Regions from separate parts of the Ningiella algicola genome, predicted to be linked through region 3. Evidence: predicted binding sites of a transcription regulator. Region 3 holds the regulator's gene; each other region holds the start of a gene.
The links. Region 3 encodes FNR, which switches genes on or off when oxygen is low (the NO sensors DNR and NnrR bind a similar motif). Its sites were predicted from a motif close to TTGATCTAGATCAA; they were not measured.
Positions count from the first base shown of each region.

Region 1 (4,273 bases), 600 kb from region 3:
CTGCCAGGATAAGCTGCGTGTCTGCCACATCTTGAATCATAAGCTCATTGAGCACGAGTTGAAAAGAAAGTTTGTCTATGTCGAAGCTTGAACCGACACAAAGCCCCATTACTTCTGGCTTGTTCAGCGCGGACTTTGGCTCGGGCTTTTTTTTGAAAAGGTTGAACATATTCCATTTGCCTCGTAATTCATTGCACGATTGAGCTTGCGATAAAGCAGTAGCTAAAACAAAAAAGGCGCTCACCTTTACTCAAGATGAGCGCGCTTTCATTTCCTATATTTATGCAAGGTAAACATCGCTATTTTTTATTAGCCAGAATTTTCGCCAGCATATCTTCGCTTGAACCACCGCCGCTTCCGCCGGCGTTGCGAAGTTTAGCATCTAGATCTGAACCGGTTTCAAGTTCAGCAAGCTCAGACGCAGCTTCTATTGCGGCATCTTTCTCGGCCTGCTTTTGCTTGATTCGTTCAAGACTATCTAATGCCGTTTTCACTTTAGAGTTACCACCATCAAAGTGGGTTGAGGCTGCAACCTGCGCTTTCTGCACGGCTTGCGTGGCCTTTACCTGGTCAACCTGCTGTTCAAGCATGCGCAAGTTGTTCTTGGCTGTAGCAAGATTTGACTTGAGGGTACTTTCATTCTTGATATAGCTATCGAGAATACTTTGCTCGCTGGCTTTTAAACCGTCTAACTCGCCCACTCGCTGCGCACATTCTAGCGCTAATTCACGATTACTTTCTGCATGCTCCGCTGCGCTTTGGCTATATTTTTCAATATCTGCTTGCAATGATGCCACCTTATTTTGCGATAGCTTACGCTTGGCTGCGATTGAATGCAGGCTTTGACCGCATTGCTGAATCTCTTGCTTTGCCTCACGTATTTGTTGATCAAGGATAGTAAGAGCCTGCGTATCTGCTGCGTCTTCAAGTGCCTTGTTTGTGTGGCCTTTTAATGCTGACCATAATCTACCTAAACTCATATTTGACTCCTACTAGTTCAAATGCTCTGAATACAGTTCCAAAAACTCTGGAACATTCGCAAACAGCGCTTCCACTTCCTCTACAATAACCTCGTCTTTGCTGTCTACCGACAGCGCACCAAACGCCACGTAATACTCTTCATCACCAATATGAGAAACGGCGAGTGTTGATAATGGCACTAAGCGATGTGTTCGCAGAATTTCTGCGTCTAAAGCTGCAGTGTCTTTGACAGCGCTAAGAGGAAAGAGAATCGTTTCCACGACAATCTGTTGTTCACCTACCACTAAAAACGCATCAAGTCCTTCATCATTTGAAACATCGATACAGTCTCCTTCGATTTCTGCCGTGAAATTAATTTGCTCGTTCATGAGCGAAAGGATGTGGTCGCGCTTATCTGTCATTTTGTTCTCCATTAACAACGCTTTTGTTTATCACCTGTGATGAATTCAATGTTGATAAAAAAGCATTCGGTGTTATGTGCAACGAGTGCAACTGGTTATTGATACTAGCAAGTTTATTTTTATTTGCAACATATTTATTGCAAAAATAATTCATTTGTTGCCTTTGGCATCTATTTAAAACATTTGTTTTGTATTAATTGCATTTAAAAGTATACTCTACTCAATCTATTTTTAGAGGCCACTACGGTAGACTAAAATGCACGAAAATAACCTCAGCCAAGCTAATATAAGCCTCACAAACAAGAAGTCAATCTTACCCTATGCAAAGGCGTGCAGTTTGCACATAAAAACACTCATGGTTGAAAATGAAATGACCTATGACGACATTGTTGCGCAATTGGAAAATCGAGGCGTTGTGCTTAGTTCAAGCAATCTTCGCAATAAAGTATCGGGTCATGCCTTGTCTGCGGGTCTGTTCTTTCTGTTGCTTGAAATCATTGGCGGTCAATTATCTGCGAAAATCAAGGTCAAGTAGGAGCAGCTTTTGCCAAGCTTTCTGCCAACTTGGAAACAAAGCATTTTATTACAGCACCGCTATCATATTGATTTTGATTTGCGAAGATTAAGCCTGAAATATTGATCTAGATTAATAAAAAGCTCACCATTTGTTTCGAGCGCTGCCAACTTTGATCTTGATCATCTTTTTTATCTGAATTGTCTGTAAAAATGCATGTGTGTTCAATCAAAAAGGCAGGAAACATCATGTTGGACTTACTACTCTCAGATCCAGTCGCTTGGGGTTCAGTTCTTGGTATTGGCGTGGTTTGCGCGATTTGTGCGTATTATGTGTACTTGTTTATCCATAACGTAAAAGAAGACGCTTAGCATTTAAGGCGTATTAATTTCGGGCAACCGGCGTTTCTCAAGCTGGATCCACGTTAATATACGCTTGACTCTATTAGCACGAGCAGCGCGCCTTTGCCTCCCCATTCCAGCGGTGCTTGGTGAAAACCGAGCACCTTGGGGTGCTGTACCAAATAGTTAGGGACTTTTTGGCGTAGCACGCCGCCGCTCACGCCGTGGATAATATTGATGCATTCGTAGTGTTTGCGAAGTGCCTCGTTGATTGCGGCTGCAAGCTCAAGCTTAGTTTCTTGAGTGTTCAGTCCATGCAGGTCTAGTATTAACTCAGGAATAATTTCGCCGCGCCGAAGTCGCTTGACGCCTTGCTCTGCACTTAATTCTGGCCTGGCGTATTTAAGTGCTTTGCTAGTATCAAATGCGGCTTCAAACCCATCTGAAAACTCAAATGATGCACTGCGCTGTTTAATTTCTTTTGCAACTCGCTTAATGGGCGTTTTTAAAAGCGCCCGACGTTCTCGTGCGTCCTGTACAAACTGGTTGTGAACCACAGGCTTAGCATCTGCAAAAAGGGACGAAAAATCCAATGTTGGGTCATTCTTGTCAGGCGGGACTTGTTTTTTAGCCATGAGGATAAATTTTTTGCGAAATTTACTGCGATAAACAGTATTATAGCGCAATTAGCTTATAACTTGCGCGCAAGATCACATCAGCCTCCATACACTAATGAATACCGACTTTACTCAAAACGAAGATCGTGAAGCCCTAAAACCCGATGTACTCGCGGCTCACCTAACGACCATTATCGATTGGATACGCTTTACAATAAGCGAATGTCAGCGACATGATGTGTATTTGGGCCACGGTACGGACAACATTTGGGACGAAGCGCAACACCTTGTATTCCAAGCATTAGAACTTCCACTTGAGATGCTTAACGACGAGCAAATGTCTAATGAGCAAAAACAGGCCTTATATCAAAGTCATTTAACGTTAGATGAACGTTTTAAGCTTTGCGAATGGGTAGAACAGCGAGCGCATTTTGCTAAGCCTTTACCTTATATCAGCCACTTAGCATGGTTTGCTCGCATGCCCTTTTATGTGGACGAGCGCGTGCTGATCCCGCGTTCGCCATTTGCAGAGCTAATCGAAAAACGTTTTTCTCCATTTCTATCTCAGCATTTCAATCCTTCCCACATTCTCGATATGTGCACCGGAAGTGCCTGCATTGCTATTGCTACTGCCAGAGAATATCCCGACGCGGCCATTGATGCAGTAGATATTGATATGGATGCTTTGGAAGTGGCTTCAATTAACGTAGCGCACTATCAGCTTGAAGAACGTGTCTATCCCATTTGCTCAGATTTGTTTACCGAGCTACAGGGGCAGAAATACGACTTAATTATTGCGAATCCCCCTTATGTAGACGCGCCAGATATGGCAGATTTACCCAAAGAGTACCATCACGAGCCGCAGCATGCCCTTGCCTCAGGCTATGATGGGCTTGATTTGAGTATGCAAATTGTTACGCAGGCAGTTGAGCATTTATGCGACGATGGTTGGCTGTTTGTGGAAGTAGGCAACAGCGAAGTGAATTTTAAAGAGCGATTTAAAGAGCTCGAAGTTAGGTGGTGCGAATTAACACGCGGAGGCAGTGGAATATTCGCAATCAGCAAGGCGCAGCTACTTGCGCAGCAAGACATATTAGATGAGTTGGAGTAAGCAGCAGGATGTCAGGTAATACCTTTGGAAAAATATTCAGCGTCACAACGTTTGGCGAAAGTCACGGACTCGCGATTGGTGGCGTAGTAGACGGCTGTCCTCCAGGATTGGAGTTAAGCGCAGATGATTTGCAAGGTGACTTGGATCGCCGCAAACCGGGTACTTCCCGCTACACTACAGCGCGGCGCGAAGAGGACGAAGTCAAGATTCTATCTGGCGTGTTCGAAGGCAAAACCACAGGCACAAGCATTGGCTTGTTGATTAATAACACAGATCAGCGCAGTCAAGACTACTCAAAAATTAAAGAC
Region 1 is NZ_CP171821.2:54,015-58,287, forward strand. It holds gene PN836_RS00255 (YjfK family protein) at 1-169, opposite strand, end outside; gene PN836_RS00260 (PspA/IM30 family protein) at 300-980, opposite strand; gene PN836_RS00265 (DUF2170 family protein) at 993-1,382, opposite strand; gene PN836_RS00270 (DUF6471 domain-containing protein) at 1,639-1,917, shown strand; gene PN836_RS00275 (DUF3149 domain-containing protein) at 2,145-2,267, shown strand; gene smrB (endonuclease SmrB) at 2,321-2,872, opposite strand; gene prmB (50S ribosomal protein L3 N(5)-glutamine methyltransferase) at 2,970-3,965, shown strand; gene aroC (chorismate synthase) at 3,974-4,273, shown strand, end outside.
Region 1: the regulator FNR is predicted to act here: its motif matches at 2,019-2,032, upstream of PN836_RS00275 (DUF3149 domain-containing protein).

Region 2 (4,273 bases), 270 kb from region 3:
ACGGGAGAAATTATTAAGGGACATGTCACTCTGGGCTCGCTCAGAGTGCGACAAGATTTCTTAATCGCGTTAGGGCTAACTAGCCCATTTGATTCGCCAGATGCAGATACTAGCGAGCAACTTGAATTAGCTTTAAACAGAATTCGTCAGCTGTCAGCTCATGAAGTAGGTCATACAATAGGCATTGCACACAATTTTGCAGCCAGTGAAAATGGTCGAGCGTCGGTGATGGATTATCCGCATCCGCTGGTGACCTTAAAAGATAGTCAAGTAAACTTGAAGGATGCTTATGATTTAGGCATCGGCGATTGGGATAAGTATGTTGTAAAGTATGGCTATCAAGATTTTGCTGATTCGGTGAATGAAAGTCAGGCATTATTAGGCCTGGTGGCTGAAGCAAAAAGTAGCGGATTCTTGTACAAGTCTGACCCCGATGCCCGCATACCCAAGCGTGCCTCAGCAGATGGACATTTGTGGGATAACGGCGCTGATCCAATCGAGGAGTTTGAACGAATCAGTGAGCTTCGCGCATTTGCATTAGCTAATTTTGGTTTGAATTCACTGCCGTTTGGAGAACCTTTGTCTTCTCTGGAGGAGCGTCTGGTTCCCATTTATTACGCCCATCGATATCAACTTGATGCCCTTGTGAAACAGCTTTCGGGCATTGATTATCGCTATGCCGTCAAATCTGAACAAGCGCCATTCACCGAAGAGCGCGTGAGCGTGGTGGCACCGCAAGTCCAACACAAAGCACTTGATTTGATGATTCAAAGCGCGAGTGCTGAGTATTTAGCACTTCCACAAAGTCTTCTTAGCATAATACCGCCAAAAGCTTATGGTAGTCGTAGAGATAGAGAAAGTATGGGGTCTCGTATGGGAATTGCCTTTGATCCTGTAACTGCGGCTGAATCTGCAGCGGGCTACTCTTTAGCTATTTTGATGAATGCTGAGCGCTTAAATCGTTTGTCTTTTCAATATGCACAAAATGATAAACTACCATCGGTATCGGACGTATTTGAATCGGTATTTGGCGAGCTTATACTCATTGACGACGACGACGCCGAAGGTTTAGAAACGGCGCTTATTCCGCGTATTCGTTTAGTCGCCCTAAGTGTTTTTTTTGACACCCTGAGCGACGACTTGCTAGCACCCGAAGTGCGTTTAGACATGCAGGCAGCCTTATTGGACTACCAACAAAAGCTTTCTAAGCAACGTAACTCGCAAGCTAAGGTCATGCTCAAACATATCGCGCATTATTGGGAACACGGCAAGTGGCCCTTGAGCGTTAAATTAGTGCCACTACCACCGGGTTCACCAATTTAAGCACTCCAACGTCACGGTTGGTTGTAGTGCGATGCAGCTTAAATGACCCTAGAGTAACGCGTTTGGTGGAGCGGCTTGTCTAAATATTGGTCGAAACTCATGCAAATATTTCGAACAATTAGCCTACCGCGATCATGAATCACAAGTCTTTCAGAAGTATTGCTAAGCAAACTGTCTTCAATGAATGACTCTAAGTTCGCTAAACTGGCAGAAAAATAACGATCAAAATCAATATTATGCTGCTCAGAGAACGTGGCTTTATCAACGCTAAAGTTACACATTAGTCCGTGAATAATCGCGCGATGTATTACATCATCTTCACTGAGTTTGATAGCTTTCGCCGCAGGTGCTTTTGGGCTTTCGCTGCCGGTATCTGTCGTGCCTGAAGAAAGGCATTGATAGTAGTCTTTAAGGGCTTTGTGATTTTGCACGTATACATCGTTGATGCTGCTGATTGAGGATACACCAAGGCCGAGCGTCGCTTGCGCCTGGCTTGTTGTGTAGCCTTGGAAGTTGCGATACAAACCTTGTTCTCTCTTTGCTTTGCTCAAGCTGTCACTGGGTTTAGCAAAGTGATCCATACCGATAAATTCGTAGCCATGTGCACATAAAAAATCAATAGCTTGCCTAAACAAGCCAAATTTTTCTTCTGTTGCAGGTAGCCATTCGTCTTTTATTTTCCTTTGTGCTGCAAACAACTGCGGCATATGGGCATAGCTGAACAGGGAGATCCTGTCTGGGTTCATCACTAGCATTTCATTTAGTGTATTAGAAAAAGTGGCTCTGTTTTGATAGGGAAGGCCGTAAATGAGATCTAGATTTATTGATTCAAAGCCCGACTTTCTCGCATGGCGTATAAAGTCTCGAATAAATTCAGTGCTTTGAGTGCGGTTGATGCTCTCTTGTACTTTCGAATTGACGTCTTGCACGCCTATGCTCAGTCGATTGAAGCCAAGTCTTGCTAGTTCATCGGCATAGTCTAGCTGAATTTCTCTTGGGTCGACTTCAATGCTCATTTCAATATTACTTGAGAGCGCAAAAGCCGCTCTGGTTGCATCAAGAAGGCGTTTTAGCTGGGCGGCGTTCAAAAAGCTTGGGGTGCCGCCACCTAAGTGCAAGCTTTCCACTGTGCAAGCTGACGCTTGCTCGCCTCTTAGCCTTGTTTCTTCGATAAGATGGTCTAAGTAAATATCTGCTTTGTGCGCGTGGCGAGTAACGATTTTGTTGCAGCCGCAGTAGTAGCACAAGGAATGGCAAAACGGAATGTGCATGTATAGCGACAGTTTCTCGGCATCTTGGCTTTTACCAAGCGATAGCAGCGCATTTTCGAGCAAGCTATCGTTCTCGTTTATATCTTCAAAGGCAATCGCAGTAGGGTAGGAGGTGTAGCGAGGACCTGCTGTGTTGTACTTTTTCATGACCTGCTTGTCAAAATAGTCGTTTATATTGGCTGTCAAAGTCGATACCTCTGGCGAATGGCTGCGTTGCCGAATGAGGGGAAGTATACGCGTGTGGGAAAGGCGGGTATTGATCTTGCTCAAATATCCATAATGAATAAGGCAGTATCAACACAATCAATTACTCATATTTAACAAAAGCCATTAAGCTAAAAGCCATCTATTAATCACAACACGTGAAGCGATATCAATGGCTGAAATGTATCTCATAAGGCATGCGCAGGCATCTTTTGGAAGCGCAAACTATGACAAGCTCAGTGAGCTTGGACATCGACAAAGCCGACTATTAGGTGAGTATTTTAAAGCGCGAGACCTAAATTTTGAGCACGTTGTAACGGGCGATATGCAGCGACATAGAGAAACGGCGTTGGGTATTGTGGGCGCTGAGCAAGCACTAGTGACTGATCCAGGGTGGAATGAGTATGATTTTCAAGCTGTTATTGATGCATATTTGCGTGTTCACCCAGAACAAAAACCGATAAAAAATGCGCCTCGCAGCGACTGGTATCGAGTACTTAAAGCGGCCATGCTATCTTGGTCGAGGCAAGAGCTAGAAGGGCTTGATGAATACTGGTCAGATTTTGAATCACGAGTGTCGCGTGCAGCGCAGTCCGTTTTTACATCTGGCAAAAAGCGTGTGTTAGTGGTGAGCTCAGGCGGGGCTATTGGCGTGTGTCTCATGCAAATGTTGGGCGTGAGCGTCGAGAAGGCCATTGATTTTAATTTGCAAATTAAAAATACCAGCATTCATCATTTTTATTTTAATGAGAAAAGTGCGCAACTAAGCAGTTTCAACAACGTACCGCACCTGGATCATCCACAGCATCATCATCTAATCAGCTATAGCTAATTTGTCAGACATTTATTAATCATTTTGGAGAGCGCCACGCATGAACTTTGATTACAGTGAAAAAACGCTTGCACTATTAGAGCAAGTTAAAAACTTTATGGACGAGCATGTTTATCCAGTTGAACAGCAGTATCATGATTTAGTGGCCAATAATCCAAATACTTGGCGCACGCCTGAGATAATGGAAGATTTAAAAGCTAAAGCGAAGAACGCGGGGCTGTGGAATTTATTTCTCCCTAAAGAGTATCTTCCTCACGGCGCAGGTTTGACTAATTTAGAGTATGCGCCTTTGTGTGAGCAAATGGGCCGCGTACTTTTCAGTGCAGAAATATTTAACTGCAGCGCACCTGATACCGGAAACATGGAAGTATTGGCGAAATACGGAAACGAAGAACAAAAAACGCAATGGCTAGAGCCCTTGCTAGCGGGTGAAGTACGATCTGCATTTGCGATGACCGAGCCTGAAGTCGCTTCTTCAGATGCGACCAATATTGAAACATCCATTGTTCGCGATGGTGACGAATATGTCATCAATGGAAGAAAATGGTATACCAGCGGTGCGATGAATGAAAATTGCCGAATCCTGATTGTAATGGGTAAAACTGATACCAATGCGGCTCGCCATCAACAGCAATCTCAAATT
Region 2 is NZ_CP171821.2:386,176-390,448, forward strand. It holds gene PN836_RS01735 (zinc-dependent metalloprotease) at 1-1,323, shown strand, start outside; gene hemN (oxygen-independent coproporphyrinogen III oxidase) at 1,362-2,741, opposite strand; gene PN836_RS01745 (histidine phosphatase family protein) at 2,971-3,630, shown strand; gene PN836_RS01750 (acyl-CoA dehydrogenase family protein) at 3,671-4,273, shown strand, end outside.
Region 2: the regulator FNR is predicted to act here: its motif matches at 2,851-2,864, upstream of hemN (oxygen-independent coproporphyrinogen III oxidase).

Region 3 (4,273 bases):
TATTGGTATTGGTGGTCTCAAGACGATCCGCACGCCTTTTGGATCACAATTTCAGTCTTAGTCGCAACCTGTCCGTGCGCACTTGGACTGGCCACACCTTCTGCGCTTACGTGCGCTATGGCAAAGCTTAATAACATCGGTATTTTACTCAAACGCGCCGATGCATTAGAACAAGTTACTCATGCCAGTGACATCGTCTTTGATAAGACAGGTACGCTAACAGAAGGACAGTTTTCAATTGCACAAAGCATATTTGTCGAAAAGGACAAAGCCGAGCATTATCTGGCACTTGCTTGTTTACTTGAGAGTCGCTCTGAACATCCTATCGCTCGTGCGTTCAGTCTGGACAATGTCGCGCTCCCCTTAGACGAATCTCAGTGGCAGATAAGTGAATACCGCACAGAAATTGGTAAAGGAATTCGTGCTACCGTTAATAATACAGCGTGTTTAATCGGGTCGAAACGCTTCGTGTTAGCGCAATTGGGCATAAGCCAGGACACGCTTGACGCTCAGGCTAGTCTGACGTTGACTGGCGCAAATGTATTGCTGGCCGTTGACGGAGAAGTAAAAGCCGCTTTTTGGGTCACAGATACAGTTAAAAACGATGTCATTGAAGTGTTAACGCGCTTAGATAAATATAGTCTAAGGATTTTAAGTGGCGACGATACTAGCAATGTCGAAGCAATTGCTAAGCAAATCGGTATTAGGCATGCTTTTGGCAATTGTTCCCCAGAAGATAAACTCAGCCATATTAGAGAACAACAAAGCCAATCGCGTTCGCTCATTATGCTTGGGGACGGCATTAACGACGCACCTGTACTTGCTGCAGCTGATGTTTCAGTTGCCGTCGGTAATGCCTCTGATCTTGCAAAGAATGCGGCAGACGTAATTTTACTCAATCCTAGCTTACATTCACTAGTTGACCTAATTGAAATGGCAGAAAAGACCAAACGTAAAATTAAACAAAATATCGCTTGGGCGCTTGGGTATAACCTCCTTGTCCTTCCGTTTGCGGTCAGCGGTGTACTTTCGCCATGGCAGGCCGCACTTGGAATGTCGCTATCTTCGATAATAGTGGTATATAACTCTACACGATTAATGCGATAATAAGGCTTAGAACTTATTGTTAGGCGTAGCCATGAGCATTATTTTTGTCTTAATTCCATTAGCCATTATTATTGTTTCTATTGCAATAGGCGTGTTTTTTTGGGCCGTAAAGTCTAATCAGTTTGACGACCTTGAACGTCAGGGCTATAGCATTTTGTTTGATGATGATATAAAGCAAGATGACAAAGCAAATCCTACAAAATGCGAAAGCATCGCGTTTAGCTCAGATGAATGCTCAGATGAATCACAAAAAGACAGTTTGACTGAAAATCACAAAGAAATTTGATCATACTTCATCCTACTAATGAACCCCGCACATGAGTGAATTCAATTTACTATCAGCTTTTTTGATGGGACTCGCTGGCGGTGTTCACTGCGTAGGAATGTGTGGGGGTATCGCAAGTGCTTTTAGCTTCGCTATCCCAAAAGGCGAGTCCAAAATCGTTTATATTTTATCGTACAACAGCGGCCGCATTGCCTCATATACAATGGCAGGCGCGCTAACCGGCTTTCTAGGCGCTATCGCCAGTAGCGCCATTACCACCACCTTACCCATCTTAACAATGATAAGTGCCTTATTTTTAATTTTACTTGCTCTGTACATTAGTGATGTATACAAAGGATTGTCATATTTTGAAAAAGCTGGCGGATACCTGTGGCGTAAGATTCAACCCTTGTCTAAAAAGTGCTTACCCTTTAAAAACCCAAGTTATGCGCTCGCATACGGCGCTGTTTGGGGCTGGTTGCCTTGCGGTCTTGTTTACGCAGCGCTAACGTGGTCTTTAGCAGCTGGCGATGCAGTTAGCGGTGCGCTGTTTATGTTAATGTTCGGCCTGGGCACATTCCCCGCTTTAATTGCGACTTCTTTAGGCGCATCGTATATCATTCCTATTTTACAACACAGAGCGTTTCGATACATTGTGGCGCTTTGTTTGATTATTTTCTCGTTTGTTTTGATTTTCAATATGGTTCACGGTATAAAGTGATCTGAATAATAAAAAGGAATGTGGCCATGGCAACCAGTCCTGAGCTCTCCATACATTGTGAGACCTGTAGTTTTAGTCATCTTTGCCTACCTGTTAGTCTTAACAAGTCTGAATTAGAATCTTTAGATGACATTATCGAACGTAAACGTCCTTTACATAAGCATGATAAGCTTGTGAGTTCTGGTCAAGCTTTCCATTCCTTATACGCGGTACGTTCTGGCTCATTTAAGTCTTATGTTAGTGACAAAGATGGCGTCGAACAAATTGTGGGTTTTCATTTCCCGGGCGATATTATTGGCTTTGACGCTTTAAAGGACCAGACTCATCAGAGCTATTCACAGGCACTTGAGACTGCTATGGTCTGTGAACTGCCGTATGAAACCTTAGATAAAGTATCTGAAAAGTATCCAAAACTCCGTCAACAAATCATGAAGTTCATGAGTGCTGAAATTAAACATGACCATGATTTGATGATGCTTCTTAGTAAAAGGAGTGCTGAAGAGCGTTTGTTACATTTTATTAGCCACCTTTCACAGCGTTTTGATGAGCGAGGATACTCAGCAAAGCAGTTCAATTTATCTATGACACGCAACGAGATTGGAAATTACCTCGGCTTAACGGTTGAAACCATTAGTCGTTTGTTAACACGATTTCAAAAAGAAAACTTAATTAAAGTTGACGGTAAACTTATCACGATCGTAGATTTTGATGGTCTCAAGCAACGAATGCCAGAGTCAGAGATCCCCTTCGCTGCCGTTAATTAGCAGGTCTGATTGAAATCGTAAGTTTATTACCTTTATATTTTATCTAGCACAAGGTGGTTACATGCATATGTTAACCACCTTTTTTATAATGCTTAAGTGCTCTACCTGAAGTCTGGATAACAATCTGCAACGACATAACGGAGTAAATTATGACCTTAAGCTCACACGATAGCGTGTTCACATGCCAACGTATTCTCGTCGTTTTTGACCCTTATCACACTGAACAACCTGCGTATCATCGAGCCTGTTTTTTGGCCAAAAAGCTTAATGCAGAGCTTTTAGTAGTCAGTTGCATTTATGATGAAACATACGACATGACCAATTTTCTTAGCGCTGAACAGCGCGTTGACATGAAATCCGCCCTGCTTAACGGTCAACTCAAAGCCATGCAAGCCTGTACTGCAAAAACTATTGGTGTAAAAGTGTCCGTGAAATCTGTATGGCATAAGTCATTGCATCAAGGGATCATCGACGTCGCCACTCACGAAGATTGCGACATGATTGTAAAGGCATGTAAAAATCATACTAAATTTGCACATAAACTGTTTACTCCCTCCGATTGGCGTTTATTGCGGTATAGCCCACTTAATGTCTTGATGGTAAAAGATCATGACTGGCCAGAAAATGGAAATATTGTCGCTTCGATCAGTGTTGATACAAACGATAAAGTACACAATTTGTTAAGTGAACGCGTCACAAAAATCAGCTGCGACCTGGCGAAAATGGTCAACGCGCGAGTCAACTTGGCAAACACTTTTGCAGGCGCACCGGTGCATGTTGCTATCGAAGTACCTAGTTTTAACGCGCAAGCTTATAACCAAGATATCCAGGATAAACACGAGAAAGACGTGCATACCATTGCGCAAGCGCACGACATACCAGATGATCAGGTATTTGTATCAGAAGGACTTCCTGAAGATATCATTCCTAAAGTGTGTGAAAAGCTTGATGCCGAATTGTTAGTACTGGGCTCGGTTGGTCGCCGGGGTATATCTGCAGCGCTCTTGGGCAATACTGCAGAGCATATTATTGATCATGTCACATGCGATACCCTGGTGATAAAACCACAGTTAAAATAGTGCTTAATGGCAAACGATAAAGCGTACTTCTATGGGTGATTTACAGTCATAAGTCTCGTATACTGGCGGCGTTTTAAGTATTAGGTTTTATGCATTACGTTTTAGGAAAAGCTTATGTCAGTAAATGGCTCACTCACTACTCAGAGCAAATCGAAGTATAGTTTTAATAAACTACAAAAACGCTTACGCCGTGAGACCTCAAAAGCCATTGCCGACTTCAATATGATAGAAGACGGCGATCATATTATGCTGTGTTTATCAGGCGGCAAGGACAGCTATACCCTACTCGACTCATTAATGTATCTTCAGCGTATAGCACCCATTCACTTTTCAATTG
Region 3 is NZ_CP171821.2:652,435-656,707, forward strand. It holds gene PN836_RS02860 (heavy metal translocating P-type ATPase) at 1-1,107, shown strand, start outside; gene ccoS (cbb3-type cytochrome oxidase assembly protein CcoS) at 1,139-1,393, shown strand; gene PN836_RS02870 (sulfite exporter TauE/SafE family protein) at 1,425-2,093, shown strand; gene fnr (fumarate/nitrate reduction transcriptional regulator Fnr) at 2,120-2,857, shown strand; gene uspE (universal stress protein UspE) at 3,007-3,936, shown strand; gene ttcA (tRNA 2-thiocytidine(32) synthetase TtcA) at 4,051-4,273, shown strand, end outside.